DNA from 3 places in the Vibrio sp. nBUS_14 genome. Region 2 is predicted to be linked to each of the others. Evidence: predicted binding sites of a transcription regulator. Region 2 holds the regulator's gene; each other region holds the start of a gene.
The links. Region 2 encodes PurR, which represses purine synthesis genes. Its sites were predicted from a motif close to TNANGNAAACGTTTNCNTNA; they were not measured.

Region 1 (9,890 bases), 1.3 Mb from region 2:
AGAAAGAATGGTGGGTCGTGCAGGATTCGAACCTGCGACCAATTGATTAAAAGTCAACTGCTCTACCAACTGAGCTAACGACCCAATGGTATCCCGTAGGGGAGTCGAACCCCTGTTACCGCCGTGAAAGGGCGGTGTCCTAGGCCTCTAGACGAACGGGACACTGCAATTTATCTCTACTTTAAAAGTAGAAACAAACTTCGAAGAACTTGGGAGTTCTTCATCTCTTTGCTTTTCTAAACCTAATCAATCTGTGTGGACACTCATCGTGGTATCTTCGTATAAGGAGGTGATCCAGCCCCAGGTTCCCCTAGGGCTACCTTGTTACGACTTCACCCCAGTCATGAACCACAAAGTGGTGAGCGTCCTCCCCGAAAGGTTAAACTACCCACTTCTTTTGCAGCCCACTCCCATGGTGTGACGGGCGGTGTGTACAAGGCCCGGGAACGTATTCACCGTGACATTCTGATTCACGATTACTAGCGATTCCGACTTCATGGAGTCGAGTTGCAGACTCCAATCCGGACTACGACGCACTTTTTGGGATTCGCTCACTATCGCTAGCTTGCTGCCCTCTGTATGCGCCATTGTAGCACGTGTGTAGCCCTACTCGTAAGGGCCATGATGACTTGACGTCGTCCCCACCTTCCTCCGGTTTGTCACCGGCAGTCTCCCTGGAGTTCCCACCATTACGTGCTGGCAAACAAGGATAAGGGTTGCGCTCGTTGCGGGACTTAACCCAACATTTCACAACACGAGCTGACGACAGCCATGCAGCACCTGTCTCAGAGCTCCCGAAGGCACACCTGCGTCTCCGCTGGCTTCTCTGGATGTCAAGAGTAGGTAAGGTTCTTCGCGTTGCATCGAATTAAACCACATGCTCCACCGCTTGTGCGGGCCCCCGTCAATTCATTTGAGTTTTAATCTTGCGACCGTACTCCCCAGGCGGTCTACTTAACGCGTTAGCTCCGAAAGCCACGGCTCAAGGCCACAACCTCCAAGTAGACATCGTTTACGGCGTGGACTACCAGGGTATCTAATCCTGTTTGCTCCCCACGCTTTCGCATCTGAGTGTCAGTGTCTGTCCAGGGGGCCGCCTTCGCCACTGGTATTCCTTCAGATCTCTACGCATTTCACCGCTACACCTGAAATTCTACCCCCCTCTACAGCACTCTAGTTCACCAGTTTCAAATGCAGTTCCGAGGTTGAGCCCCGGGCTTTCACATCTGACTTAATGAACCACCTGCATGCGCTTTACGCCCAGTAATTCCGATTAACGCTCGCACCCTCCGTATTACCGCGGCTGCTGGCACGGAGTTAGCCGGTGCTTCTTCTGTTGCTAACGTCAAGAGGTAACGCTATTAACGTTACCCCCTTCCTCACAACTGAAAGTACTTTACAACCCGAAGGCCTTCTTCATACACGCGGCATGGCTGCATCAGGCTTTCGCCCATTGTGCAATATTCCCCACTGCTGCCTCCCGTAGGAGTCTGGACCGTGTCTCAGTTCCAGTGTGGCTGATCATCCTCTCAGACCAGCTAGGGATCGTCGCCTTGGTGAGCCATTACCTCACCAACTAGCTAATCCCACCTAGGCATATCTTGACGCGAGAGGCCCGAAGGTCCCCCTCTTTGGCCCGTAGGCATTATGCGGTATTAGCCATCGTTTCCAATGGTTATCCCCCACATCAAGGCAATTTCCTAGGCATTACTCACCCGTCCGCCGCTCGACGCCCATTAACGCACCCGAAGGATTGTTAGTGTCGTTTCCGCTCGACTTGCATGTGTTAGGCCTGCCGCCAGCGTTCAATCTGAGCCATGATCAAACTCTTCAATTTAAAGTTTTGATTACCTAAATTAATAGGTGTGACTCAACGAATACTGACTTCAAAACTAATATTCATGTAAACATGAACATGTAATTCTAAAGCTATTACCCCTCTCTTCTTAAATAAATAGGAACAGAATGGTAATGAATTGACTGTGCCGATTAACTACAAGTAGTTAAACGTATTGGTCACTCAGTTCACTGAAATCATTTGATTCCGAAGAATCTGTTTTATCTAACGATAAAACGTTTTGATATTCATCAACGAGTGCCCACACAGATTGATAGGTTTAAATTGTTAAAGAGCTTTTCCTTTTTGAGCTTCGCTCAAATCGGACGGCCATTTTAGCGATTTAAGTTTTAGTGTCAACCACTATTTTCAAAACTTTTTTCAAGCGCTTAGCTTGGCTAATTTGACCTGCTGATTCGTTTTGGTTTCTTAAGAAGCCTTCCCGTTTCAACGAGGTCGCATTATAGAGATTTCGATCACACTGGCAAGCCCTTTTTGAAGTTTTTCTTACTTTTTTGATTGTTCGAGCGTTTTTTGTTCAAAACACCCCATTTTCACTAGTATTCCCCTTAATTAAGGGCTTAAGGTGCCTATATAAAGGAGGATTTATGAGTTCAATACGTAGTTATAAAGGAATATCCCCTCAGATTGGGCAAGGTGTCTATATAGATACAAGTTCAGTACTGGTTGGTGATATCAAAATCGGTAACGACTCTAGCGTGTGGCCTTTGGTTGCAGCTCGAGGGGATGTGAACCACATTCATATTGGAGAGAGAACGAATATCCAAGACGGCAGCGTTTTGCATGTCACCCATAAGAATGCAGAAAACCCTGACGGTTATCCTCTATTTATAGGTAATGACGTTACTATCGGACATAAAGTAATGCTGCATGGCTGTACTATTGAAGATCGTGTACTTGTTGGTATGGGAACTATCGTGCTTGATGGTGTGATTATTAAAGAAGAAGTGATGATTGGAGCTGGTAGCTTGGTGCCACCGAATAAGGTACTTGAAAGCGGTTATCTCTATGTAGGAAGTCCAGTAAAACAAGCTCGCCCATTAAATGATAAAGAGCGAGCCTTTTTACAGAAATCAGCTGACAACTATGTTCAGAATAAAAATGACTATCTAGACTCTGTGCTTCCAGTCTAAAGCGCTTTGATCTGAATCCGATTAGAGGAGTCATACTCCTCTTCTTCTATTAACTCTTCCGCTAGCTCTTCAATATCGAAACGCAACTCTGAAAAGATAACTAAAGCTTGCTCGCCTTCTTCTATATATTTACCTGCCAATCGAGACAACTCTTCAATAGACATAATACACTCAATCAGCGCGCCCGACTGTTGTGCTGGGAAGGTGATTGATTGATTTTCTTCATCCCAATCTTGGATATCAGGAAATAGAATTGATTGATTCATTTTTTATAAACACCCCATTACATCTCTAGGTTTTTACGTAACTCTCTTAAAATCTGTTTTGTTCCCGGACGAAGACCACGCCAAAGCATAAAGCTCTCTGCTGCCTGCCCCACTAACATACCTAAACCATCATAAGCAGCGTGAACACCATTACCTAATGCCCATTGATTGAATACTGTGGTTCCCGATCCATAAACCATGTCATAAACGGCGCTAGTAGAATTGAAAATCACCTCAGACACTTCAGGAAGCTGCCCGCTTAGACCAGATGAGGTAGAGTTAATAATGACATCAAAGCCTTCATTAACATCACTTAGCCCCACCCCCTTGATGTTGCCATGCGACGAAAACATCTCAGCCAGAAGTTCAGCCTTAGAGCTGGTTCGATTAGCGACCACTAGCTGTTGCGGCTTTTGGTCTAGAAGAGGTTGAATCACTCCTCTAGCAGCACCACCAGCGCCAAGCAGAAGAATGCGAGCACCTTTTACAGCAACTTGATGTTGAAGCAGGTCTTGAACTAAGCCCTCACCATCGGTGTTATCACCAATGATCTCTCCGTCATCTAACTTCTTAAGGGTATTTACGGCACCAGCTAGTTCAGCTCTCTCTGTTAGGCGATTAGCAAACTGATAGGCATCTTCTTTAAAAGGTGCTGTTACGTTACATCCTCGACCACCTTCGCTGAAAAAGGCTTTGGCAGCAGTGATAAATTCATCATGCTCTGGCTGTAATGCTGTATAGGTAAGTTGTTGGCTGGTTTGGCGAGCAAATAATGTGTGAATGAATGGCGATTTGCTTTGCCCAATAGGGTTACCGAAAACGGCATAACGATCTACTTGCTGTGTCATATCCTTACCTAACAGAAATAAAAAAGGGTCATCTATATAGATGACCCTATCACTATCCCGATAAGGAAGGAAGAACTACCAAACTCGAGGCTTTAGGTAGTCGCTATAAAGCAGAGCTTCTGGTGAGCCCGCTTGTGGTGCGTAGCGGTATTCCCAGCGAGCCAATGGCGGCATCGACATCAATATAGACTCTGTACGACCACCGCTTTGTAGACCAAATAGGGTGCCACGGTCATACACTAAGTTAAATTCAACATAGCGACCACGACGATAAAGTTGGAAATCACGCTCGCGCTCACCATAAGGCGTCTCTTTGCGTCGTTCTACAATTGGTAAGTATGCGGCTGCAAAACCTTCACCGACCGCCTGCATATAAGCAAAGCTCTTTTCAAAGCCCCACTCGTTAAGATCATCAAAGAACAGACCACCAACACCGCGTGTTTCATCTCTATGTGGAAGGTAGAAGTACTTATCACACCATTCTTTGTGCTCTTGATAAACGTCATCACCAAACGGCGCACAAAGATCTTTAGCGGTTTGATGCCAAGATTGGCAGTCTTCATCGAAAGGATAAAATGGCGTTAAGTCAAAACCACCACCAAACCACCAAATCGGGTCTTCCCCCTCTTTTTCCGCAATAAAGAATCGAACGTTCGCGTGTGAGGTTGGGATATATGGGTTTTTAGGGTGGATAACTAATGAAACCCCCATCGCCTCAAACTTACGTCCGGCTAATTCAGGGCGATGAGCTGTGGCTGAGGCAGGCATAGCCTTACCCGCTACGTGAGAGAAGTTAACACCACCTTGCTCAAAGACCGCACCGTTGGTCATCACACGAGTACGACCACCGCCACCGAGGCGTTCGCCAGGCTCGCGCTCCCATGCGTCTTCTTCAAACAACGCGCTACCATCAGCTTGCTCAAGCTGTTGGCAAATCGAATCTTGTAGGCTCAGTAAAAACTGCTTTACTGCTTCTTTATCAATTGCTGACATTTTACTTTCCTTTGCAGGGTTTAACCCTGTCTTAATATTTTCGACGTTTTTGCATCTCTAATTTCGCTAGGCTTCTCGCGGCCACCCGTTTGACCTTCAAGAATCGCGACCAAGTGTTGGCCAAGTTGCTGTTGTACTTCTTCAGTCGTCATACAAGGTGGTTCGCCCGTAAGGTTGGCACTGGTAGAGGTTAACGGCTTACCGAATTCATTACACATTCTTTGAACCAAAGGGTGATCCGTCACTCGCACAGCGATTGAATCAAACTGCCCACTCACCCACTCTGTCACTTTAGCACTGGTTGGCATGATCCAAGTCACCGGACCTGGCCATGTCGCTTTCACTGTTGCCAACTGTTCTTCCGTCAATTGGCTTTCATCAATGTAAGGTAACAGTTGCTCGTAGTTCGCAGCAATTAAGATCAACCCTTTCTCGACTGGTCGTTGTTTTAAGTCGAGTAATTTCTTGATGGCCTGTGGATTATCGGGATCACAACCGACCCCAAAAACGCCTTCGGTCGGGTAAGCAATGACTTCACCTTGTTGTAATGCCTGCAAAGTATGTTGAAAGTTATCCACGGGTTGCCTCATTAATTCAGTTATCTAACTCACTAAGTGTACAAATTATCATTCACTGTGACTAAAGCTATTTGCTTATAAAATGTATCAATTAACAACTTAGACTGACGCAAACGTTTTCCTTGAGCAATTTTACCCGTATAATGCGCGCAAAATATCTAATCACTAATTAAATCGTACCTGAAGGAGTTTGAGATGACTGTCGGTATTATCATGGGTTCTAAATCTGATTGGCCAACAATGAAGCTAGCTGCAGAAATGTTGGATCAGTTTGGCGTGGCGTACGAAACAAAAGTGGTTTCTGCTCACCGCACACCTCAGTTGCTTGCAGACTACGCAACCAGTGCGAAAGAGCGCGGTATTAAAGTGATTATTGCTGGTGCTGGCGGTGCAGCTCACCTTCCGGGTATGGCTGCTGCTTTCACAAGCGTACCAGTTCTGGGTGTTCCAGTTCAGTCCAAAGCACTGAAGGGCATGGACTCTCTGCTTTCTATCGTGCAGATGCCAAAAGGTATCGCGGTAGGTACTTTGGCTATCGGTGAAGCTGGCGCTGCCAATGCAGGCATCCTAGCTGCTCAAATCATTGGTACACACAATGAAGAAGTAATGGCAAAAGTAGAAGCGTTCCGCTCTGAACAAACAGAAACGGTTCTGGCTAATCCAAACCCTGCAGAGGACTAATTTCCATGCATGTTCTTGTGTTAGGCGCGGGCCAACTTGCTCGCATGATGTCCCTAGCTGGGGCACCGCTGAATATTGAAATTTCTGCTTTTGATGTTGGCAGCAAAAATATTGTTCACCCATTAACGCAAGCGATTCTAGGTAACGGCTTAGAAAATGCGATTGAGCGTGCGGACGTCATTACTGCTGAATTCGAACATATTCCTCACGATGTACTTGAGGTGTGTGAACGCAGCGGTAAGTTCTTACCGACAACAGAAGCAATTAAAGCCGGCGGTGACCGTCGTCTTGAAAAAGCCCTGTTAGACGAAGCAAACGTGAAAAATGCCAAATACTACGTGATTAACTCTCGCGAAAACTTTGACGCTGCGATCGCTCACGTTGGCTTACCAATGGTATTGAAGAGCACACTTGGTGGTTACGATGGCAAAGGTCAATGGCGCTTAAAGACATTAGACAATGTTGACGCAACTTGGACAGAAATGGCCGAGTGCATTGCCGCAACAGACAACCAAGCGATTGTGGCTGAAGAGTTTGTTCCGTTTGACCGCGAAGTATCACTGGTTGGTGCTCGTGGTACTAATGGCGAGATTCAAGTGTACCCACTGGCTGAAAATGTTCACACCGACGGCGTGTTGAGCTTATCGACAGCGATTGATGACATTGAACTGCAAGAGCAAGCGAAAGCCATGTTCACTGCCATTGCTGAGCGCCTAGATTACGTTGGTGTGCTAGCACTTGAGTTCTTTGATGTTCAAGGTTCACTGCTTGTTAATGAGATTGCACCACGTGTTCATAACTCTGGCCACTGGACGCAACAAGGCGCAGAGACTTGTCAGTTTGAGAACCACCTACGTGCCGTATGTGGTATGCCACTAGGCAGCACCAAACTGATTCGTCCAACTGCAATGATCAACATTCTTGGTGAAGATACCCTACCTGAAGCTATTCTGGCTCAAGGTGGCTGTCATGTTCATTGGTATGGCAAAGAGAAGCGTGCAGGTCGAAAGATGGGCCACATTAACGTGAGCGCTGACTACAACGCAGAACTGCAAAGAACATTATGTTCACTAGCAGATATTCTCGATAAAAAAGCCTACCCTGCTGTGCATGAGTTTGCTGAGCAAATGAAGTAAGCCTACATTATGGATTTGATATAAAAATGGCGCTCAGTGAGCGCCGTTTTTTTGTTTATAACATCAGGTTATTGAGATTGAATGTGATGACACTTGCGATCAGCACATTGTTTCTTGGTTCCATTGGCTGTTTTCTTCTCAAGTAACAACGGAAACTGACACTCTTCACAACGACCGATAATAGGTGGTTGGTTTACTGCGAACTTACACTTAGGGTAGTTATCACACGCATAGAAGGTTTTGCCATAGCGAGATTTACGCTCAACCAAATGGCCTCTGCCACACTCAGGGCAAGCAACAAGTGGCTGTTCTTCAGGTTGTTCTTTTGGTTGATCCAAAGATTCGATGTGATTACACGTTGGGTAGCTGCTACAACCAATGAACATCCCAAAGCGGCCTTGCCTTAATACCAATTCGTTTTGGCATTTAGGGCACGGAACACCCAGCTCTTTCACCACATGACCATCATTTTGATGAAGAGGCTTGATGTAATCACAGCTCGGATACTGCTTACAGCCTAAAAATGGGCCGTGCTTACCATGGCGAAGCTGAAGCTCTCCACCACACTGTGGACATGGTTCATGCTCTAGTGCATGTTCATGTGCTGAAAAAAGCTGATTATCAATCTTACTACTCATGACAAGCCTGTATTAATGCAAGATACCTTGCTCTTTGGTGTACAACAGCTCTTCCATTTGCGTGTAAGCACTTTCATTACCCGGTACATTGAATAGCACCATTAAGATAATCCATTTCAGATCATCCAATTCAAATTCGTTGGTCTCAAGCCCCATCACACGATCAATCACCATTTCACGAATCTCTGTCGTGAGTACATTGATCTGTTCAAGGAACAGTAAGAAACCTCGACACTCCATATTAATGCGTGAAATCTCTCGACTGGTATAAATACGCATCGAAGTATTAGAACACACACTAATCGCCGCTTGGTTCTCGGTATCTTGCAATGCCGCAAGATCTTCTAACCAATGGAGGGCCTTATAAATATCATCTTGGTGAAACCCTGCTCGAAGAAGCTCATCTTCCAGCTCATCTTGATCCACCTGCAATTCAGAATCGCTATGGATGTAGGTTTCAAACAAGTACATCAGTATGTCCATCATCATAGCTTAGCCTCTCCCCTTTCGAATATAGCCACCGGAAACTGCAACAACATGCCCTGAGAGCTCAAGCTCTAAAAGCTGCATCATGACCTCATGCACAGGTATATGGGTTCTCTGTGCCAAAATATCAACGGGTGTCGCCTCTAACCCTACGTTAGCTAACAGCTGTGGAAATGGCAATTGTTCATTTTCCCCCATGCTGGGCGTAGATTCGAACAAGCTGAGTTGCTGATCGATAGACCAGTCTAACAGACTCTTTATTTCAATCAGAACATCTTGAGCATTTTGTACTAAACATGCTCCAGCTTTAATTAAGCTGTTGCCTCCGCGACTGGTTGGGCTGTGAATTGAACCGGGCAGCGCAAACACCTCTCGGCCTTGCTCCATGGCATATCGAGCCGTAATCAAAGAACCACTCTTTTCAGCTGCCTCAACCACCAAAGTTCCGAGCGACAACCCACTGATAATACGGTTACGGCGAGGGAAATGTTCAGGTCTTGGTTTTGCGCTTGGACGAAATTCTGAAATTAGCACCCCATTTTCACAAATCCTATCAGCTAGGTTTCTGTGCCGCGCAGGGTAAATGGAATCCAATCCAGATCCCAGCACCGCGAAAGTCTCTCCTCCTTTATCCAAAGCACCATCATGAGCATAGCCGTCAATGCCCAACGCTAAGCCACTGGTGACGATCAAACCATTTTGTACAAACTCTTTAGCGAAGGACTTCGCTGTCTGTAGCCCTTCAATACTCGCACTCCGACTGCCGACCATCGCGATTTGAGGCTCAATCAGTTTCTCAATGTGACCTTTAACGAAAAGAACACTTGGTGCAGAGGCGATCTCATTGAGCAGTTTGGGATAATGTGAGCAATTAGGAGTAATGATGTGATGGTTGGGTTGTCTTGCTTGCCATGCGAGACAAGCCTCAACTTCTCTTGGGGCTTGCTCTCTTAGATAGGAAATTTGCTTGGCAGACAAACCAAGTGCTTGTAGCTGCTGACTTGAGTAGCCAACAATATTAGAAGGATAATCAATACTCAGCAAACGAGAAAGACGCTTACCACCCAATTGCGGAACAAAACTTAGAGTTAGCCAAGCGCTCAGTTGTTGCTCATTCACTCGGTGCCCTTAACCTCTTCCGTAAAAGCAAGGTCCAAAGGCGATACCGCCAGAATGTCATTGCTTATAGGCTTAGAGCTCTGAGTGATCAACGCGAGGCTAAAATACTCATAAGGACGAATGACCATCAAACTACCGAGTGAGGTACTTGGCA
Region 2 (9,890 bases):
CGCTTGAACTGCTTGTTGGTATTGCAACGCTCGAGTCTGCTGAACATCCAACGCTTGTTGGTAGTCAGCAAGCTGAGTTTTCAGGCTATCCACTTCTTCTTCAGTAATGGTTGCCTGCTCTTCCGCTAGAAGTACTCGTTCTTGAGCTTCTTCAACTACCATCATCTGCTCTTCTAGACGCTCATTAAGCTCTTCTAGATCTTCGCTATAGCGAGCAATTTTCTCTTGCTGACGAAGTGCAGTTTGAACCAACTGAAGATGATCCGAAGCCGCTTGATAATCTTGCTCAAGTGCAGACTCTTGATCAACCAACTGCTCGAGCTCTTCTTGAACTCGGTTCAACAGGTTATTTTGATTAAGCAAGGTTTCACGTGAGCCAAACAATTCACCACGGAACTTCATGGTTTGATCAAGCTTATTACGGCGATCGTTGGCATGGCGCATGTAGTCTGCTGCCACGTAATTGGTCGATTCGGTGATCAAGTGCTTGAACAAGTCACGATCCGACTGAGTCGTTTTGATCGCTTCAAGTGTCATGCGGTTTTCGCGAAGTGCTGATTCCATATCTTGGAACGCTTTCTTCACACCACCATTTTGTGGCAGAAGGTAATCACGCAGTGAACGCGTAATTGCACTTGAGATACCACCATAAAGTGATGCTTCAATCAGGCGGTAGAATTTAGAACGGTCGCTGCTGTTACGCAGTTTTTTCGGCACAACACCGTACTCAAACATTTGAGCGTGATAATCGACAATCGAAGAGAAGGCTTTGAAGTGCGCGCCTTCGTATTGTGCAACTGCCGCTTTTACGTCGTTTAACTGACATACGCGAGCATGACTGTCTGAAACGTTCTGAATCAACACATCAGTTGGTTTCACGTCGCTTGGAAGGCCTTGGATAACAAACGGTTTGATGTCTACTTTCTTGTCACGACCTGCTACTTGCTGCAGTTTTACCGCGAACAATAGGCGTTGATTACGAGAGTTCACCACATCTAACGCAGCATAACATGCACCAGGCTGAAGCTTGCCGTAAAGGCCTTTATCACGAGAAGACTGTGAGCTGCCTGCTTCCGTTGTATTACGGAAGTGCAGAAGGCTTTGGTCAGGAATGAGTGCCGTGATGAATGCCGCCATGGTGGTAGACTTACCCGCACCGTTACCGCCAGAAAGCGTTGTAACCAATCCATCGATATCAAAAGTACGTGCAAAGAAGCCGTTCCAGTTGATCATGGTTAATGATTGATACTTACCTCTTTCAATCATGCATCACCTTCTACTTTGTTCTGTTCGCCAAGATTTGATTCGTCATCAAAGTCGGCTTGATCGTTAAAAATGTCTTGCTGACCGTTTTCGTCTACATCTAGTTCCGATACAGCTTCCGCTTGTTCTTCATTTAGCAAGCTGCCTTGGTTAGGCTCTTGGGTATGAACCACAGCTTCACCATCACGGATTAGACGCAACTGAGCTTCTTTCATGTCGTCGCCAACACGAACATCAGCACCAAAACGGAATACCGCTTCACTGATTCGGAACTTGCCCGTTTCACCAATCGCAATCAGCATGCCGATACGACGTAAACGACGTAAAGATGTGCGTACTTTTTCAAAGAGCTTTTCTTTGTCCAAGTCAGAACAAGACGCTCGGTTCGTCGCTAGTTTCATGAGTTTTTTCTCATCGGCTAGCGAAATCAGCTCATCAAATAGCTCTTGATTTGTAAAGATACCCTCGTGAGCTAAACGCTCTGGGCTTAGGTATAAGAAACACAATACCTTGCCGACGAGCATATCGAGCTCAGACAAAACACTCCGACTAATCAAAGACGTAGAACGCGGGCGCAGATAGAAAAAACCTTCAGGCGCTTTCACGAGTTCCGTGTTGTAGCGTTGGTAAAAATGCTGAAGTTCCACTTCGAAATCAGAAAGCAACGCGTGGTTGTCTAGGTCTTCTGTTGAAATATGCTTGCCTGAACGCAGCATGCTGTCTAGCGCAGGGAACAGCGGGTTCGCTATCGCTTTTACCAGTTTCTCTGGCATGTAATCATCAGTACTTGTTAATGACATTTGCTTGTACCTTTGCACCGAAATCGTTGATTGCCTGCCAATCCGGCTGAATAGCCTGATAGTCAGACGCTGAGTAACCTAAGCGCACAGCTTGGTCGACAACAATTCTGGCTAAATCAAAATGGTGTGTGCGAGGGTGTGCTGCGAGATAATCGCGTAACACAAGACCAAGATCAATTGGCGCACCTTGCTGTTTGTGAGCTTTTAACATCTCTGCAATTCGGTCTGAAAGCAGGTCGTTCACTTGCTCGAATTCTTCGTACTCTACTTCCATCGGTGCTTGCCCCATCACTTCGTCATCACGAAGCACCAAGGCTTCATCACGAAGATCGGTCAGCTTTTCAGCATCGGCATAAGTCAGTAACCAAGGTGCATCAAAGTAGTCGGTAACCGACTGACGCAAGCGTTGGCTAAAGGCACGGTTTTTATCCATATCAATCGCGGTACGGATAAATTTATGTACGTGGCGGTCATAACCGATCCATAAGTCGATCGCCTGTTGGCCCCAACTTGTGATTCGATCGAGTTTCATTTGCAAACCAAACAAGGTTTCGCCTACGAACTCAAGTTCATCATCACCGTACACAATTTCTTGAATATCGAGGATCTGGGTTTGTAGTTCGTCGCCGGCCGCTTGCAAGGTGTCTTGCAATTCTTTTAGCGTGGCTGAGGTTTCCGATAGCAAAGACTCACAGTTATTGATCGCTTCTCGCCAATCTTTATTAAGAAGATCGGCGATTTGCTGTTTGACGGTTTGTTGCTGCTCGTCCATCACACGCTGGTTTAAATCGATCTGATCGAAGATCTCACCCACTGAATATTTCAAAACGCCATAAACGTTCTTTTGCCAGTGACCAGGTGTTCCACCTCTTTGCGCAGCTTCAATCGCTTTAGCCATCTCATCTGCAACCATCGAAAGTTGAATCGACAGTTTTAACTTAGAGAATTGACGGTGACGTAAGTAATAATCTGAAATTCCGATCGCAAGTGGAGAAAGACGGTAAATACTCGCACCGTCGGTAACCTCACTAGTAAAACGACTGATCAGTTTTTGTTTAACCAACTCGTTGATAGCGTTGTTTGCACGGAATGCAGACGCTTCACCGGTATCTTCAAACAGACGAGTGACAATGGTAAATGCATCGTGTAATTCACCTTCACCTAGCTCTTCATCGAACCTTTCATTGCTTAGCACAGCGATAGCAATCAAAAATGCTAAACGTTCTGGCGGCAAGTTTAATGAAAAGTCATGCTGCTTGACCCAGCCTACCAACTCATCAATTGGCTGCTCTTCGGCAGTTTGAGTCATTTCACTCATTGTGGTTCCTGTTACTGTTTTTCGAAATATCGAACATGTTAGATATTACGTCTATTTCTTTATGACGCGGGCTTCTTACGATTGCATAGCGCATGTTGTGGCTTCTTTTACCACATTCACCGCTGTTATTGCGCAGGTTTTTGAGCCCAAACGTGAATATAACGGCCTAGCGACAGATATGGCTCTTGGCGACACAGCTGTTTTTCTAGTCCCAATACATCTTCAAATTGGTAATCGCCCATGTACTCCATATTACCTATGTAGTCACTAAAGGAGCGAATGCCTGATTTACCACAGATTTCTAGACCAGCGTCTTCTATCCATTGATAAACTTCTTCTGGCTTCAAGCCCTTTTGTGGTTGCAGCTTAAACCGTTTTCGATGTGGCATCCCATTCAATACATGAGGAATGTTGCCACAAATCACATTTTTCAGGACTAATCCGTGGTGGTTGTAAAACATTATCGAGGCAACGCCACCGGGTTTTACTTGTTCTAGTAATAAATCAAGTGCCTCTCTAGGATCTGCGAGCCATTCCATTACGGCATGAAACATCACAAAGTCAACTTGGCCTTCAAGGTGCTCTGCTACTTTTTGTACCGGAGAATGAATGAACCGATACTGCTCTAACAAACCCGCTTCGCTGATACTTTCTTCTGCAAGCTTAAGCATCTCAGAAGAGAGATCACACAGAGAAACGTTATGCCCTAACGCAGCTATTTTTTGCGACATCTGTGCAAGACCGCCTCCGGCATCAAGAACATGCAGAGGTGAGGCTGATTGTTCAAATTTGCTCAAAGCTTGTTCTAAATCTTCCCATACGATGATCTGACGGATCTCTCCTTTGTCAGAGCCGTAAATATTTTTTGCAAATTTGTGGGCAATATCGTCGAAATTACGGTCTTCAGTCACGGCTACTTGAGTTATTATGTCCTATCGTGCCTGCTATTCTGTCACAGGAATTTCAGGAATAAAGAGGCGATGTCTCTTTTTACTACTAAGTGATGTTTTTTCGGACTATTCGGATATGTTTGAGCTGAAAAAAGTAGTGTCTTCGCTATTGATGCCACTGCCAGCAATGTTAATTCTCGCTTTTCTGGGTTTAGCCCTAGTGATGTTTACTACTAAAAGGAAGACTGGTTGCCTAATTACCCTTTCAGCCCTCTGTAGTATTTTCCTAATCGCTTTCCAACCAGTTTCTAGTCAACTTTTAATGCCAATGGAAAGGCAACACACCGCATTTTTGCCCGTAGACGACACCATCGACTACGTTATGGTTCTTGGAAGTGGTCACGTCGTCGATGATCAAATTCCACCAACATCAGAACTTAGTCGCACAGGGCTCATGCGTTTAAGTGAAGGCATTCGTATTCTTCGCCTTTACCCTGGTGCAAAACTCATTTTGTCTGGCTACGGTGCAGGCACTGAAGTGAGCAACGCAAGAATGATGGCCAAAGTAGCGTTAGCCTTGGGCGTAGCAAAACCCGATATCATTCTGCTTGAAACCGCTAAAGACACGTGGGAAGAGGCGCGCCAAGCGGCCGCATTCGTTAAAAATAAAAATATGGTGTTAGTAACATCGGCGAGCCACATGACTCGCGCATTGAATGAATTCCATGCGGCAGGTATGAAGCCATTACCCGCACCAACCAACTACCTTGCACAAGAAGGCATTGTTGAACCTTGGAATAAGTACATGCCTAAAGCGCTCTATCTTGAACAGACAGAACGTTACTGGTACGAAACAATGGGGTTAGTTTGGCAAAGTCTCCGTGATTGGCTAGACACAAGCAATGACAATATCGAAGAACCTTCGGTTATCCCTGAGCCTTCTATTTTAGAAGAGGACGATGGTGTAGCTTCTGCTGCGCAGTCTTAATGAGAGTTCTTGATTTCAAGTATCTACTTTAGTGTCACTGCTTTTATATAACGACTTTCGAGCCACTCATGAATCGTCAAGAAAGCGATAAGCGATAAGCGATAAGCGATAAAACGCAAATAAAAAGCCGAGACATCAATGATGTCTCGGCTTTTTTACGTTCAAATTTTGTTGCTGACTAGAACTCCCGAAGAGAATCAGTCACCAGCAAACATGTAACCTTCACCGTGAACCGTCACAAAGATTTGTGGGTTCTTAGGGTCAAACTCCATCTTCGCACGCATGCGACGGATTAACACGTCGATGGTTCGGTCATTTGGAGCATCCACTCGGTGGCTGATCATGTTCAAAATACGTTCACGACTTAGCACTTGGTTAGGGTAAGAAGAAAGCGCAACGAGCAGCTCATATTCTGCTTTAGTCAGCTTAACTGGCTCACCGTTTTTACTTAAAGCACGACGAGGGATATCAAACGTCCACTCACCAAAACGAACCACAGATTCGTCTTCTGCTTCAACTGCCGCACCCACCGCTGTTTTACGAGCAGCAGCAATACGCCAAAGTAAGTTTTTAACTCGAACTAATAACTCGCGCAGTTCGATGGGTTTAGTAACATAATCGTCTGCGCCCATTTCTAGGCCTACAATTTTGTCGATGCTATCCGTGCGTCCAGTAACTAAAATAATCCCAATGTCCGATTGACTGCGTAATTCGCGAGTTAGCATCAATCCATCTTCGCCTGGTAAGTTGATGTCTAGCATAATGAGGTCAACGTTGTTTTCTTCCAACACGTTTCTCATTTGAGCGCCGCTTTCCGCTTCACTCACTGTGTAACCTTCGTTTTGGAAATATCCAACCAGCTTACTGCGGGTTACCACATCATCTTCTACGACTAATACGTGATAGCTCATCTACACCACTTTTCTTATTTAATAGTTTCAGTAACCATTCTATTCATAACTAGTAACAATTCTAGTGGTACAGCAGATAAAAGCGAGAAACATGAATCTTTTTTGATACAAGACAATCTAAAACCTTGCTATTTACCGTCCATCGCAATTCAATATAGGCATTACGACTAACGAGTCACTTTGCGTTTAGCAAATAACCTTGTTATTGAGCCTTGGTGTGCTTATGCCCAAATGATTTCACGATGCTTGGGTATATAAACATCACAAGACTAAATCAGGATCTATGAAATGAAAGATACGAAAGCATTCAACGAACAAAGAGCTGAAATATACTGGTGGCTATCAAGCTTGTTCGCTAAAGAGCTCACACAAGAAGAACTCGATCACTACCATTCTGTTGAGATTCGTTCTTTTCTGACTGGTTTAGGCGAAAACGAAACACTTAAGCCTGCGATTGACACTCTGGTAGACGCATTGAACCGTCTACAAACACGTGAAGATGCCCAACTAGAACTGTCTGCTGACTTCTGCGATCTATTCTTAAAGACAGATAAACATGGTGCTCTACCTTACGCTTCAATGTATATCGGCAAAACGGGTCTGTTAAACGACAAGCCAGCTAAAGACATGGAAGATATCATGGCTAAGCACAACTTGGTGGTAAACCAAGATCTGAAAGAGCCAGCAGACCACATTGCTATCGAACTTGATTTCCTTGGTAATCTCATCATCCGTTCAAATGAAACTGAGCTTGAAGAAGAATTAGAAAAATCGTTCGCTGTTCAACAACAGTTTATTGAACAACAACTTCTTACTTGGGTACCAAAGTTCAACGCTAGATGTCGTGAGATCGATTCATTCGGTTTCTATGCATCGATTGCCTCTCTTCTCGTTGCCTTCTGTAATCTGGACACTCAGTATTTAGCGGGTGAATAAGATTCGCTGATGATTAAGTAAACAAATTCAATAGAATGTGACAATTCACCCAGATTTCTGGGTGAATTTTATTGCGAGTAATTTCTAGTCAGTCTAAAATTGTGACCGCAAACGATAAAATATGAAACATTCACGAAATGCTATGCTTATTTAAGTTCAGAGCATTTCGGTGTTAAGACAAGCCGCTCAATAGCGGTTTTTTGTTTTTTAGCACTTTAATACCCCAAAGAGCCCTACAAATTTAAGCTCTTAGTTAGGTAGCTTAACGGCTGCTTTATTCCGTACTTGGGAAAGTAGCTTCTATAATAGGATAAAACCATGGCCACTATAAAAGATGTCGCTCGCTTAGCAGGCGTATCAACTACCACCGTTTCTCACGTAATCAACAAAACACGTTTTGTTGCAGAAGCGACTCAAGAGAAAGTAAACAAAGCCGTAGACGAATTAAACTACGCGCCAAGTGCTGTTGCTCGTAGCTTGAAATGCAATTCAACACGTACTATCGGCATGCTAGTGACTCAATCAACAAACCTTTTCTTCTCGGAAGTGATCGATGGTGTTGAAAGCTACTGCTACCGTCAAGGTTACACTTTGATTCTGTGTAACACAGGTGGTATCTATGAGAAGCAACGTGACTACATTCGAATGCTTGCAGAAAAACGTGTAGATGGCATCTTGGTTATGTGTTCTGACTTAACAGAAGAACTTCGTGGCATGTTAGATCGCCATGCTGATATCCCAAAAGTTGTCATGGATTGGGGCCCTGAAACCTCTCAGGCTGATAAGATCATCGATAACTCTGAAGAAGGCGGCTATCTAGCAACCAAATACCTGCTAGAACGTGGTCACACAAAGATTGCTTGTTTAAGTGGCCACTTAGACAAAGCAGCATGTGTAGAACGCATCGCGGGTTACAAACGCGCACTCAATGAAGCGAAGGTCGAAACCGACGAAAAGCTCATCATTGAAGGTAACTTCGAGTGTGATACCGCTGTACTTGCGGCTGATAAAATTGCTCAGATGGAAGATCGCCCTACCGCTGTGTTCTGTTTTAACGACACAATGGCACTTGGCCTAATGAGTCGCCTGCAACAGCAAGACATTCGCATTCCTGAAGATATTTCGGTTATCGGTTACGACAACATTGAACTTGCAGAATACTTCTCTCCACCATTGACAACGGTTCACCAACCTAAGCGTCGTGTTGGTAAAAATGCATTCGAAATTTTGTTGGAACGCATTAAAGATAAAGATCATGAAAAACGTGTCTTTGAAATGCACCCTGAAATTGTTGAGCGAAGCACAGTTAAAACGTTAAATTAATTGATAAATCGAGTTTAATTTCATTAAGCGCACCTTTGGGTGCGCTTTTTTTATAAGCAGACAAAATAAACCTAGTTGCACATCATCAAGATCATTAATTGGAGCAACATCACATTTTTAAATATCAGGTGTGAGCCTAATTCAACAAAAACTTTATTCTATTCAATCAGTCAGTCACGCACAGGGCAAACCACTTGAAAGAGTGAGACGCAAAGCTTCCGGCCTAAACCACTCGTTGGTATGGTAGCGGGGTTACCGATGGCAAAATGCAGTAGTTACTAACAATCTGGTAATTTACGGCTTATTGACAATTTAATTGCAACATTTTGCTAATCTTTCGGACCTGCTTATTTGGTGGCGTAGTTCAAATACACCGAGATAAATAACATGGATAAACCGATACTAAAGGACTCAATGAAATTATTTGAGCCCCTAGGAAAAATAAAATCACGCTCAATGTTTGGTGGATTCGGGCTTTTTGCTGATGACACTATGTTTGCTCTGGTTGTAAATGACCAGCTGCACATAAGAGCGGACAAAGACACAACAAGGCAATTCGAGCAACAAGGGTTTCAACCATACGTCTACAAAAAACGTGGTTTCCCTGTCGTCACTAAGTATTTCGCATTACCGGAAGGTTTATGGCAAGACCAAGAGAAAATCTTGCAGCTTGCTACGACGTCTCTGGGTTTTGCTAAAGAAGAGAAAGCTGAGCAGTCTTCTGCTAAGCCAACTCGACTAAAGGACCTCCCTAACCTTCGATTGGCTACCGAGCGTATGTTGAAAAAGGCGGGAATCGATTCCGTAGAATGCTTATATGAATCTGGCTCTGTAAACGCATTTAACGCCATCAAGGAATCGCATGCATCCTCTGTCAACATTGAGCTGCTTTGGGCGCTAGAAGGTGCGATCAATGGTACTCATTGGTCTGTTATACCGCAGCAACGTCGTGAAGAGCTTATCAGTCGCATCAATTAATATTGTCAGTTCAAACTATCTACATAACTAAGCCGCATTCTTGCGGCTTTTTTATATCTGTTGAAAGTTAATCTATGCTTTGCCTGTCTATCTATACTAATGGTATGCATTAAAAAATTAGAGGAAGTATCAATGAGTAAGAAAATGATATTGGGTATCGTGTTGGTCGTAATCATCGTCCTATTAGGCGTCAATTTCGGCCAATACCTAACACTTGAAAATGCGAAGACTCAACAAGCAGTTTTGAACGACTACATCGCGAGCAACTTTATTGTTGCTACTGCGATTTATTTTGCCGCCTATGTCATGATCACGGCTTTCTCAATCCCTGGCGCTGCAGTTGTTACTCTCTTAGGCGCTGCGCTGTTTGGTTTCTGGAACAGTTTACTGCTGGTGTCTTTCGCGAGTGCTATTGGTGCAACCCTCGCCTTCTTGAGTAGCCGTTACCTTTTACGTGACTGGATTCAAACCAAGTTTGGCGAC
Region 3 (9,890 bases), 1.5 Mb from region 2:
TTTGCTTAGTTTTCACCTTGTAGACTCCATCTGTTTACGTCCTACCATCAAATAACGGCATCAAGCGACAATAAGCCTAAGCTTACTGAAAATCTTGCATGTTCCAGTTACCGATATCCGCAGCGATACCTTCACCGCCTTCTTGACCATCTGCGCCAAGAGTGAAGATATCAATGGTACCGTTGTCACCAGGGCTTAGGTATTGGTACTCATTGCCCCATGGGTCGTTTGGTAGACGCTTGATATAGCCACCGTCACGGTAGTTACGAGGCTCTGGGCTGCTTGGCTTTGTTACCAACGCATCAAGGCCTTGATCCGTTGTTGGGTAAACGCTGTTATCCAACTTATACATATCTAACGCGTTCTCTAACGACACGATATCGGTGATGGCTTTTTGTTGGTCTGCCTTCTCTTTGTTACCCAACAGGTTAGGAACAACAAAGCTAGCTAAGAGACCAATGATAACCACAACCACCATCACTTCTAATAGGGTAAAGCCTGACTGTTTTTTCATTTTATTTTTCATTATTTTCTCCAAATTACAGATAGCGAGTTAAGGGGAATAATGCCCTTCTTCTCGATAATCCAAAAACTAACGTCTAATGAGCAGCAGGTTAACCACTCATTAAATTGTTCATTTCAAGCATTGGCATCAGCGTCGCCATCACGATAAACAGCACTAAACCAGCCATCAACGCAATAAGCGCTGGAGTAAAAATGCCTAACGCGATATTAACCGTCGATTCAAAGCTTTGATCCTGGTTATCTGCCGCTCTTGTCAGCATCTGTTCCAATTGGCCACTCTGCTCACCACTGGCGATCATATGCAACATCATCGGTGGAAAAAGTTTGGTTTGATCCAACGCTTTACGTAGGCTCGCTCCTTCTCGAACACTGTCTGATGCCTGTAATACTTGTTGTTTCACGTGATGATTCGACATCACATCTACCGCGACCTTCATCCCTTCAAGGATAGGAATCGCACTAGAGGTACAAATTGAAAGTGTTCGTGCAAAGCGAGAGGTGTTGATCCCTTTCGCTATCTTGCCGATCAGCGGGATGCTCAATAGTTTGCGATCCCAACTTAGACGAACGCCCGGCTTTTTCAGCGCAGTCTTAACCAACGCAATCACACCAATAGTCAACACCAGTAATTGGATGCCCCAATTCTGGATAAATTCACTCGATGCTAATAAAAATTGTGTCGATTGAGGAAGTTCTTGGCCCATCTGAATAATCGGTTCAACGATCTTAGGCACTACCGTTGCCAGTAGGAACGACACAATCGTCACCGCAAATACCACCAGCACGACTGGGTAGATCATCGCTTGCAGCAACTTAGAACGCATCTTCTGACGGTTTTCTGCGTAGTCAGCCAATCGTTCCAATACCGCATCGAGGTGCCCTGACTTCTCACCAGCCGCCACCATGGCTCTGAATAGCTCATCGAAGATATGGGGATAATCAGACAAGCTGTCTGCTAACGAATAACCTTCAGTCACCTTAGATCTCACCGCGAGTAGCATGGTGCGAATACGAGGTTTTTCAGACTGTTCGGCAACGGCTTTCAAGCACTCTTCCAACGGCATACCAGATTGAACGAGCGTGGATATTTGACGAGTAATAAGCGCAAGATCAGGCGTACTGATGCCGCGTTTAAAGCTGGTCGATGGCTGATCATCTTTTGCTGTTTTTGCTTTAGCCTCGGTCATCTCAACCGGCATCAAGCCAAGCTCTTTTATTCTTTGGCGAGCCTGACGAGCATTATCTGCTTCAATTGAGCCTTTTTTACTTTTGCCTTTGGCATCCAATGCTTTGTATTCAAATGCCGCCATACTAGACTTCCTTGGTCACGCGCATCACTTCTTCTAGGGAAGTTACCCCTTTCAGAACTTTGCTCAAGCCATCATCTCGAATACTTGGTGTTGTGCCACGAATGGCTTTTTCAATCGCCTGCTCACCCGCTTCACTGTGAATCAGCTCTTGTACTGAGTCATCAATCATCAACAGCTCATGAATACCCGTACGACCTCTGTATCCCTTATGACCACACTCTTCACAACCTTTTGCATGGTAAAGCGTCAGGCTTTCTTTCTTCTTCAACCCAAACAGTTTCTTCTGCTCTTTATCGGCTTCATAAGGTTCTTTACATTCGTTACACAAGGTACGAACCAAGCGCTGAGCCAAAACCCCCAGCAATGAAGAAGAAATCAAGAAGGGTTCAATACCCATATCACGTAGACGCGTGATCGCACCTATCGCGGTATTGGTATGCAGAGTCGACATCACCAAGTGACCCGTCAGAGAAGCTTGTACTGCAATTTCGGCGGTTTCCAAGTCACGGATCTCACCAATCATAACCACATCGGGATCTTGACGAAGAATGGCACGTAAACCGCGCGCAAAGGTCATATCAACCTTTGGGTTCACTTGTGTTTGACCAATGCCATCAATATCGAATTCGATAGGGTCTTCAACGGTTAGAATGTTTCGTTCATTACTGTTGAGTTCTTGCAGACCAGCGTACAAGGTCGTCGATTTACCTGAACCTGTCGGGCCAGTCACCAAAATAATGCCGTGTGGGCGCTGAATCAGCTTACGGAAGTTTTCATGGTTTTCTGCTGTCATACCTAAGCTGTGCAAGTCTAAGCGAGTGGCGTTTTTGTCCAACAGACGCATGACCACACGCTCACCGTGCGAAGAAGGCATGGTTGAAACACGAACATCAACCGCTCGGCCACCAATACGCAAAGAAATACGACCATCCTGTGGCACGCGTTTTTCCGCGATATCCAACTTAGCCATCACCTTGACACGCGAAACTAACAGCGGCGCCAGTTTGCGGCTTGGCGCTAGAACATCACGCAGTACACCATCAACTCGGAAACGGATACAAAGTGACTTTTCAAAGGTTTCGATGTGTATATCCGAAGCACCTTCTTTGATCGCCTCACCCAGCATCGCATTGATTAACTTGATGATGGGTGCATCATCTTCTGATTCAAGTAAGTCTTCGTCTTGAGGCAGTTCTTCCGCTAGTGAGAAGAAATCATCACTATCAGCACCAATGTCTTCCATGAGCTGACGAGCTTCTGACGAGTCACGCTGATAAGCATCGGTCAGTTTTTTATCAAACTCATCGAGAGTAATCGCTTGTGGCGTGAAACCATTTTTCACAACACGACTCACTTCAATGATCGCCGCCGATTTCAGTGGCTCAACATAATAAAGTATCGGTGCGCGCTCTGGATGTTGATATTCCAACACCATCTTGTAGCGATTCGCAAAGCTAAACGGCAAGCGCTGATAAGTCCTTGCCGTCCCTACCAATTCAGCCATTATTCTTGTTCCATTTGATCGATGAAGGCTTGAATTTCAGCCGGGTGATTCATCTCTGCACCAAATTTAGGCAATACTGGGATGTTATCGTCCGCCATCAGTTTCAGGCCTTGCTCTGACTTATACAGCTGCTCAGCACGGATAAAGTTGTATTTACGCTGAGTGATACCATCGGCTGTCATACCATCACGAATGATGGTTGGTTTGATGAAGACCATTAAATTCTTTTTCTCAACCTGAGTACTGGTTGATTTGAACAGGTGCCCAAGTACAGGGATATCTCCTAGGAATGGTACTTTAGATTCACTTTCCAGTGCACGCTCGTCAATCAAGCCACCCAGTACCAGCATTTGACCGTCTTGAACAATCACTGACGTATTCAGCTGACGCTTAGCAAAACGAACATCTACTGCCCCGTTTGCACCTAATACGTTCGATACTTCTTGTTCTATTTGCAGTTGAACCGAGTCGCCTTCATTGATTTGTGGCACGACCTTCAGCTTGATACCCACTTCTTTACGTTCAACGGTTTGGAATGGATTATCGTTGCTTGAGCCTGCAGTCGAGCCCGTTAGAACCGGAACTTCTTCACCCACAATGAACGACGCTTCGCCGTTATCCATGACGGTGATACTTGGAGAAGATAGGATATTTGAATTTGAATCGGTCGCTACTGCACTGATCAATGCTGTCCAGTCGCCCATGACCACGCTCATTGCCGCGCCGTTAACGCCAGCAAGAGCGGAAGCTAATGTCGAATAATCCCCTTTTTCTGTTGTGGTTTCATTTCGCAAGAAGTTATTGTCAGAGTCGTAAACCGCTTTCGTAGTTGTCGAGTCTTCTGCTTCTTCTATACCAACCATAACCTGTCCAATCGATGCACCGGTGTTGCTGTACTGAATCATGGCACCTGTTTCTAGGTTACCCCACTGCACACCAAGGTTAACGCCGTCCCCTTCTGCCATTTCAACAATCAAGGCTTCAATCAATACTTGAGCACGACGAATATCCAGCTGCGCGATCACATCTTGCAAAGCGTTCATGATGTCTGGCTGGGCGGTAATCACCAAAGAGTTGGTGTCACTGTGAGCCGAGATCATCACTTGATTGCGTTGCGATGAACTGCCTTTGCTTGATGTTTGCTTCTCTGATTGCAGGTTATCCGACACGCCTTTCAGCACATCGACTAAATCTTCTGCTTTTGCGTATTTAAGGTAAATGACTTGGTTGTTACCTTTGGTTGCCATTTCAACATCAAGCTGTTCAATCAGCCTTCTTAAACGGCTACGTACCTTAGGGTCGCCTGAGATAAGAATCGCATTGGTACGCTCGTCAGCAACTAATTTAGGTTGTAGAAAAGCAGGTGTGTTTTTCGCATCCGTGGTTTTGCTTAATGCATCGACAATACGCACCATTTCAGCCGCAGATGCATTTTTTAACTCAACGACTTCGATCTCTTTATCACCCGCTTGGTCAACTCGCTTGATGATTTCAGCTAAGCGGTTTACGACCGCAGCACGGCCAGTAATTAGAATGATATTCGCAGGGTCGTAATGCACAACGTTACCCGCACCTGCATTGTCATTCAGCTGGCGAAGCAAAGGAGAAAGTTCACGTACTGAAACATTACGAACCGTCACGACACGTGTGACAACATTGTCACCTTTGATCATGTCACTGTCACCAACGACTGGAATTGCCGAGGTTTTCGAATCCTTGGCCTTGATGATCTTAAGAACACCCGAGTCCATTTCGACAACCGCGTAGCCATACACTTCCAATACGTTTAGGAAGAAGCTGTAATATTGCTCTTCATTGAGTACGTCGTAGCTGCGTACATCGATTTTTCCACGAACCGAAGGGTCAACGATGATGGTCTTCTCTAGGTTACGACCAACAATATTAATAAACTCTTGAATATCAGTGCCTTTAAAACTGGCACTAAAATCACTCGCGATGGCTGCGGGTGTGTAGATTAAGCTTCCTGCCAATAACCATGCACTTTTCTTAAACCAATGCTTCACGTACTTCTCCTACACTTTCGTCCTTCGTTAGACGCAAAGTTTTAAAATTCAATAAACACTTCATGTTGTTGACCATCTCTCTCGACGACGAGGTTTAGCTCTGTAAGCTCTGAGATAGAACGGAATATGTTGCCCATAGCAGCAGGGTCTGTCAGGTCTTGTCCATTTAACTGAGTGGCAATATCTCCGTTTTGGAGCCCAACAGAGTTAAAAAGTTCTGAATCTTTGCCAGGGCTCACACGATAACCAATCACTTTATCGTCGCGTTTCACCTGAGACAGTCGAACATATTGGAAGATTTGCTGTGGATCTTTCATTATCTTCGCTTTAATTTCATCTAGCTTCTCTGCTGCAGAAACTGGGTTGTTACCACGCACAGAAGAAGAGGTACGAGGTGGCGCAGGCGCTGATACAGACAAACGCTTGTACTCAATACCTTCAAGCATCAGGGTTTCGTCTCGCCCAGAGTTATCGATGATCACACGATCGACTAATACGGCCTTGAGCTTAGCTCGCGTGCCTTCGATCTCTTCATTAATACCATAGGTTGCTTGTGTGCCGCGATTGGCAATCACCGCTAAGCTCAATTCTGAGTTAGAACTGGCAACCGCACCCACCAAAACCAGATTCAATCGTGTCTTGGGTGCGTCTTGGATAACTTGCTGCTCAACCACAGCAGGCGTGGTTGGGTTATAGGCACCAAAAAGGTTACTCTGCTGCAAAGAAGAGATATCAAGAGTCGATTGAGGAGCAGAAGACGATGAAGCGGTTGCTGCCCAAGGCACGACGGTTTGCTCGGCAGGTTCGATAAACCATGCAAGCTGTCCTAAAATCCATGCGGAAGCTGCAATCAACACACAACACGTAGCTAGGCTCAGTTTCTGCTGAAGTACAAATCCATTCTCTAATAAGCGGCTCAACACCGGAGAGTTATCCATGCGAAGTTTGAGCTCTAAAAAGTTCACGTTCCCTAACCCTTTCTATAACGAATAAAGCTGTAACCTACTAAACTATCAGCTTTTTTGTTCATAAATTCTGTTCCAGCTTATTAAAAGCATAAGATCTTGAACTATATCATAGCAAATCTATAAATCGGCATTACCTGAGCTATTTTGTAATCTTCCTTGAAAAAAAAGCCAGTCGCCTCCACATAAGCTTCTACTAAATGTGATAAGCGTCATCAAATAAAATAAGTTGCATACTGTGAATAACAGTTAAACCGCATTCATTTCTAACTGAAAAGGCACTGTCCTATATGAAAACGACGAATGAAGCTGTCAGACTCGATAAGTGGTTGTGGGCAGCACGCTTTTACAAAACTCGTTCAATTGCTCGCAACATGGTCGATGGTGGCAAAGTCCACTATAATGGTCAGCGCAGCAAACCCAGCAAAATCGTAGAACTTGGGGCAGTGATTACCCTGCGCCAAGGGAATGAAGAAAAGACGGTCACCATAGAGAAAATATCCGCACACCGTGGCGGAGCGCCGGTCGCTCAAACACTCTATGAAGAAACCACCGAAAGCTTGGCAAAAAGAGAAGAGTTTGCACAACAGCGCAAGCTTAATGCTCATAGCCCAGCACCAGAACGTCGCCCAGACAAAAAGCAACGTCGTGACATCATCAAGTTCAAGACTCAATAAGCTAGAAGGAATAGCCAAATGGCAGACCCAATGTCTACAAGTAATGTTTTAAATCGCTACCTATTTGAAGACCTATCAGTACGTGGTGAATTGGTACAGATGGACGAAGCGTACCAACAGATTATTTCTAGCAAGGAATACCCAGCTCCAGTACAAAAGCTGTTGGGTGAGCTACTGGTTTCAACGACGCTACTAACCGCGACTCTAAAGTTTGAAGGTTCTATCACGATGCAACTGCAAGGTGATGGCCCAGTATCTCTCGCTGTTATTAATGGCGATAACGAGCAGAAGGTTCGTGGTGTTGCGCGCTTTAACGGTGATATTGCTGACGACGCTGGCCTGCACGACCTGATGGGTAAAGGCCACCTCGTGATCACTATCGATCCTAAAAAAGGTGAGCGTTACCAAGGCATCGTTGGTCTTGAAGGCAACACGCTTGCTGAAGTCCTTGAAGGTTACTTCGCAAACTCTGAACAGCTAAAGACTCGTCTATGGCTACGTACGGGTGAACATGAAGGCAAAGCACACGCTGCGGGTATGCTTCTTCAGGTTATGCCTGACGGTACCGGTACGCCAGATGATTTCGAACACCTAGAGCAGTTAACTGACACTGTAAAAAATGAAGAGCTATTCTCTCTAGAAGCGAATGATTTGTTATACCGCCTATATAATCAAGAGAAGGTTCAGGTGTTTACCCCTCAACCTGTCGAGTTCTTCTGTGGTTGTTCTCGTGAACGCAGCGGTGCGGCTATCATTACCGTTGCTCAAGAAGAGATCTACGACATCCTCAGCACTGAAGGAAGTGTGGCTCTTCACTGCGATTACTGTGGCACAAACTACTCTTTTGATAAGAACGACGTCGACGCTCTGTACGCAGAAGCAGCAGATAAAGGCAACAATACGGTTCATTAATTTACAGCGTACCAAAAACACGTAATTTACCCCACAAAGGTCAGCGCTCAGCTGGCCTTTTTTGTGATCAAAATAGCGCAAACTCCGTCACACCTCGTAATAAAATCACCGCTTAATTTTAATCGATTAATAATGTTCTCGCCCCTAGCGCAAAGGTTTGCGTACAGGATAGACTAGTTAGGCCAATATGTGACGAGGCGCTTAAAACCCCAGAATTAACATGGATGCTTTTTGATCTGTATCCCTGTTTCCCCTGAGTCTCGTTGCTAGCATGGTGAGCAGATAACAATAAAAAATTACTACAAAATCCCTACAAAATATCCTACAAGGAGCACCTATGACCGTTATGGAACATACCAAGGTAGCACAAATTGATCTAACTAAGCACGGACTGACTGGCGTTACTGAAGTTCTTCGTAATCCTAGCTACGAGCAGTTATTCGTTGAAGAGACACTGCCAGGTTTGGAAGGCTACGAAAAAGGCGTAGTAACGGAACTAGGCTCTGTTGCGGTTGACACTGGTATCTTTACTGGCCGCTCACCAAAAGATAAGTACATTGTTAAAGATGACACGACACGCGATACCATGTGGTGGTCAGATCAAGGCAAAAATGACAACAAACCAATTACAACTGAAGTGTGGGATGAGCTGAAAGAGCTTGTGACAACTCAGCTATCTGGCAAGCGTCTGTTTGTCATTGACGGTTACTGTGGTGCTAACCCTGATACGCGCTTAAGTGTACGTATTATCACTGAAGTAGCGTGGCAAGCGCACTTCGTTAAGAACATGTTCATTCGTCCAACTGACGAAGAGCTAGTAACGTTCGAACCTGATTTCGTGGTAATGAACGGTGCTAAAACAACGAACCCTAACTGGGAAAAGCAGGGGCTAAACTCTGAAAACTTCGTTGCTTTCAACCTAACAGAGCGCGTTCAAATCATCGGTGGTACTTGGTACGGCGGTGAGATGAAGAAAGGCATGTTCGCAATGATGAACTACCTACTTCCTCTGCAAGGCATTGCTTCAATGCACTGTAGTGCTAACGTCGGTGAAGAAGGCGATGTAGCGATATTCTTCGGTCTATCGGGTACAGGTAAAACAACCCTATCAACCGATCCTAAGCGTGAGCTAATCGGTGATGATGAGCACGGTTGGGATGACGATGGTATCTTCAACTTCGAAGGTGGTTGTTACGCGAAGACGATTCGTCTATCTAAAGAAGCAGAACCAGAAATCTACAATGCAATCCGTCGCGATGCACTGCTAGAAAACGTAACGGTTCGTAGTGATGGTTCTATCGACTTCGATGACGGTTCAAAAACAGAGAACACTCGTGTTTCTTACCCGATTCACCACATCGACAACATTGTTAAGCCAGTATCAAAAGCAGGTCACGCTCAAAAAGTTATCTTCCTAACAGCGGATGCGTTTGGTGTGCTACCACCAGTATCTAAGCTGACTCCGGAGCAAACTAAGTACCACTTCCTATCTGGCTTCACAGCTAAGCTAGCAGGTACAGAGCGCGGTATTACTGAACCAACACCAACGTTCTCTGCGGCATTTGGTGCAGCATTCTTAACGCTTCACCCAACTCAGTACGCTGAAGTGCTTGTGAAGCGTATGGAAGCGGCTGGCGCTGAAGCTTACCTAGTGAACACAGGTTGGAATGGCACAGGCAAACGTATCTCAATCCAAGATACTCGTGGCATCATCGACGCTATCCTAGATGGCTCAATCGACCAAGCTGAAACTAAGGTTATCCCTATGTTTAACCTAGAAGTACCGCTAGCGTTGCACGATGTTGACCCTGCGATTCTTGACCCGCGCGATACATACACTGACCCACTGCAATGGGAAAGCAAAGCGAAAGATTTAGCAGAGCGCTTCATCAACAACTTTGATAAATACACAGACAATGCTGAAGGTCAGTCACTGGTTGCGGCAGGTCCTCAACTAGACTAACCCAATATCT

Region 1: the regulator PurR is predicted to act here: its motif matches at 5,782-5,801, upstream of purE (5-(carboxyamino)imidazole ribonucleotide mutase).
Region 3: the regulator PurR is predicted to act here: its motif matches at 8,063-8,082, upstream of pckA (phosphoenolpyruvate carboxykinase (ATP)).

What each region holds. Positions count from the first base shown of each region.
Region 1 is NZ_CP179206.1:3,664,157-3,674,046, forward strand. Features, by position in the region: tRNA gene ACMAZD_RS17260 (tRNA-Lys) at 9-84, opposite strand; tRNA gene ACMAZD_RS17265 (tRNA-Glu) at 87-162, opposite strand; rRNA gene ACMAZD_RS17270 (16S ribosomal RNA) at 283-1,837, opposite strand; gene ACMAZD_RS17275 (gamma carbonic anhydrase family protein) at 2,446-2,991, shown strand; gene ACMAZD_RS17280 (DUF1488 domain-containing protein) at 2,988-3,257, opposite strand; gene aroE (shikimate dehydrogenase) at 3,275-4,105, opposite strand; gene hemF (oxygen-dependent coproporphyrinogen oxidase) at 4,181-5,098, opposite strand; gene ACMAZD_RS17295 (L-threonylcarbamoyladenylate synthase) at 5,119-5,676, opposite strand; gene purE (5-(carboxyamino)imidazole ribonucleotide mutase) at 5,872-6,357, shown strand; gene ACMAZD_RS17305 (5-(carboxyamino)imidazole ribonucleotide synthase) at 6,363-7,493, shown strand; gene ACMAZD_RS17310 (DNA topoisomerase family protein) at 7,562-8,131, opposite strand; gene ACMAZD_RS17315 (DUF494 family protein) at 8,144-8,620, opposite strand; gene dprA (DNA-processing protein DprA) at 8,624-9,736, opposite strand; gene ACMAZD_RS17325 (LysM peptidoglycan-binding domain-containing protein) at 9,733-9,890, opposite strand, start outside.
Region 2 is NZ_CP179206.1:2,412,420-2,422,309, forward strand. Features, by position in the region: gene mukB (chromosome partition protein MukB) at 1-1,266, opposite strand, end outside; gene mukE (chromosome partition protein MukE) at 1,263-2,063, opposite strand; gene mukF (chromosome partition protein MukF) at 2,044-3,381, opposite strand; gene cmoM (tRNA uridine 5-oxyacetic acid(34) methyltransferase CmoM) at 3,507-4,292, opposite strand; gene elyC (envelope biogenesis factor ElyC) at 4,408-5,259, shown strand; gene torR (two-component system response regulator TorR) at 5,457-6,170, opposite strand; gene torD (molecular chaperone TorD) at 6,459-7,106, shown strand; gene purR (HTH-type transcriptional repressor PurR) at 7,425-8,429, shown strand; cyclic di-GMP riboswitch class I at 8,604-8,689, shown strand; gene ACMAZD_RS11330 (TfoX/Sxy family DNA transformation protein) at 8,817-9,407, shown strand; gene ACMAZD_RS11335 (TVP38/TMEM64 family protein) at 9,540-9,890, shown strand, end outside.
Region 3 is NZ_CP179206.1:152,818-162,707, reverse strand. Features, by position in the region: gene gspH (type II secretion system minor pseudopilin GspH) at 1-16, opposite strand, end outside; gene gspG (type II secretion system major pseudopilin GspG) at 83-526, opposite strand; gene gspF (type II secretion system inner membrane protein GspF) at 615-1,835, opposite strand; gene gspE (type II secretion system ATPase GspE) at 1,837-3,339, opposite strand; gene gspD (type II secretion system secretin GspD) at 3,339-5,363, opposite strand; gene gspC (type II secretion system protein GspC) at 5,405-6,301, opposite strand; gene hslR (ribosome-associated heat shock protein Hsp15) at 6,619-7,005, shown strand; gene hslO (Hsp33 family molecular chaperone HslO) at 7,024-7,917, shown strand; gene pckA (phosphoenolpyruvate carboxykinase (ATP)) at 8,255-9,880, shown strand.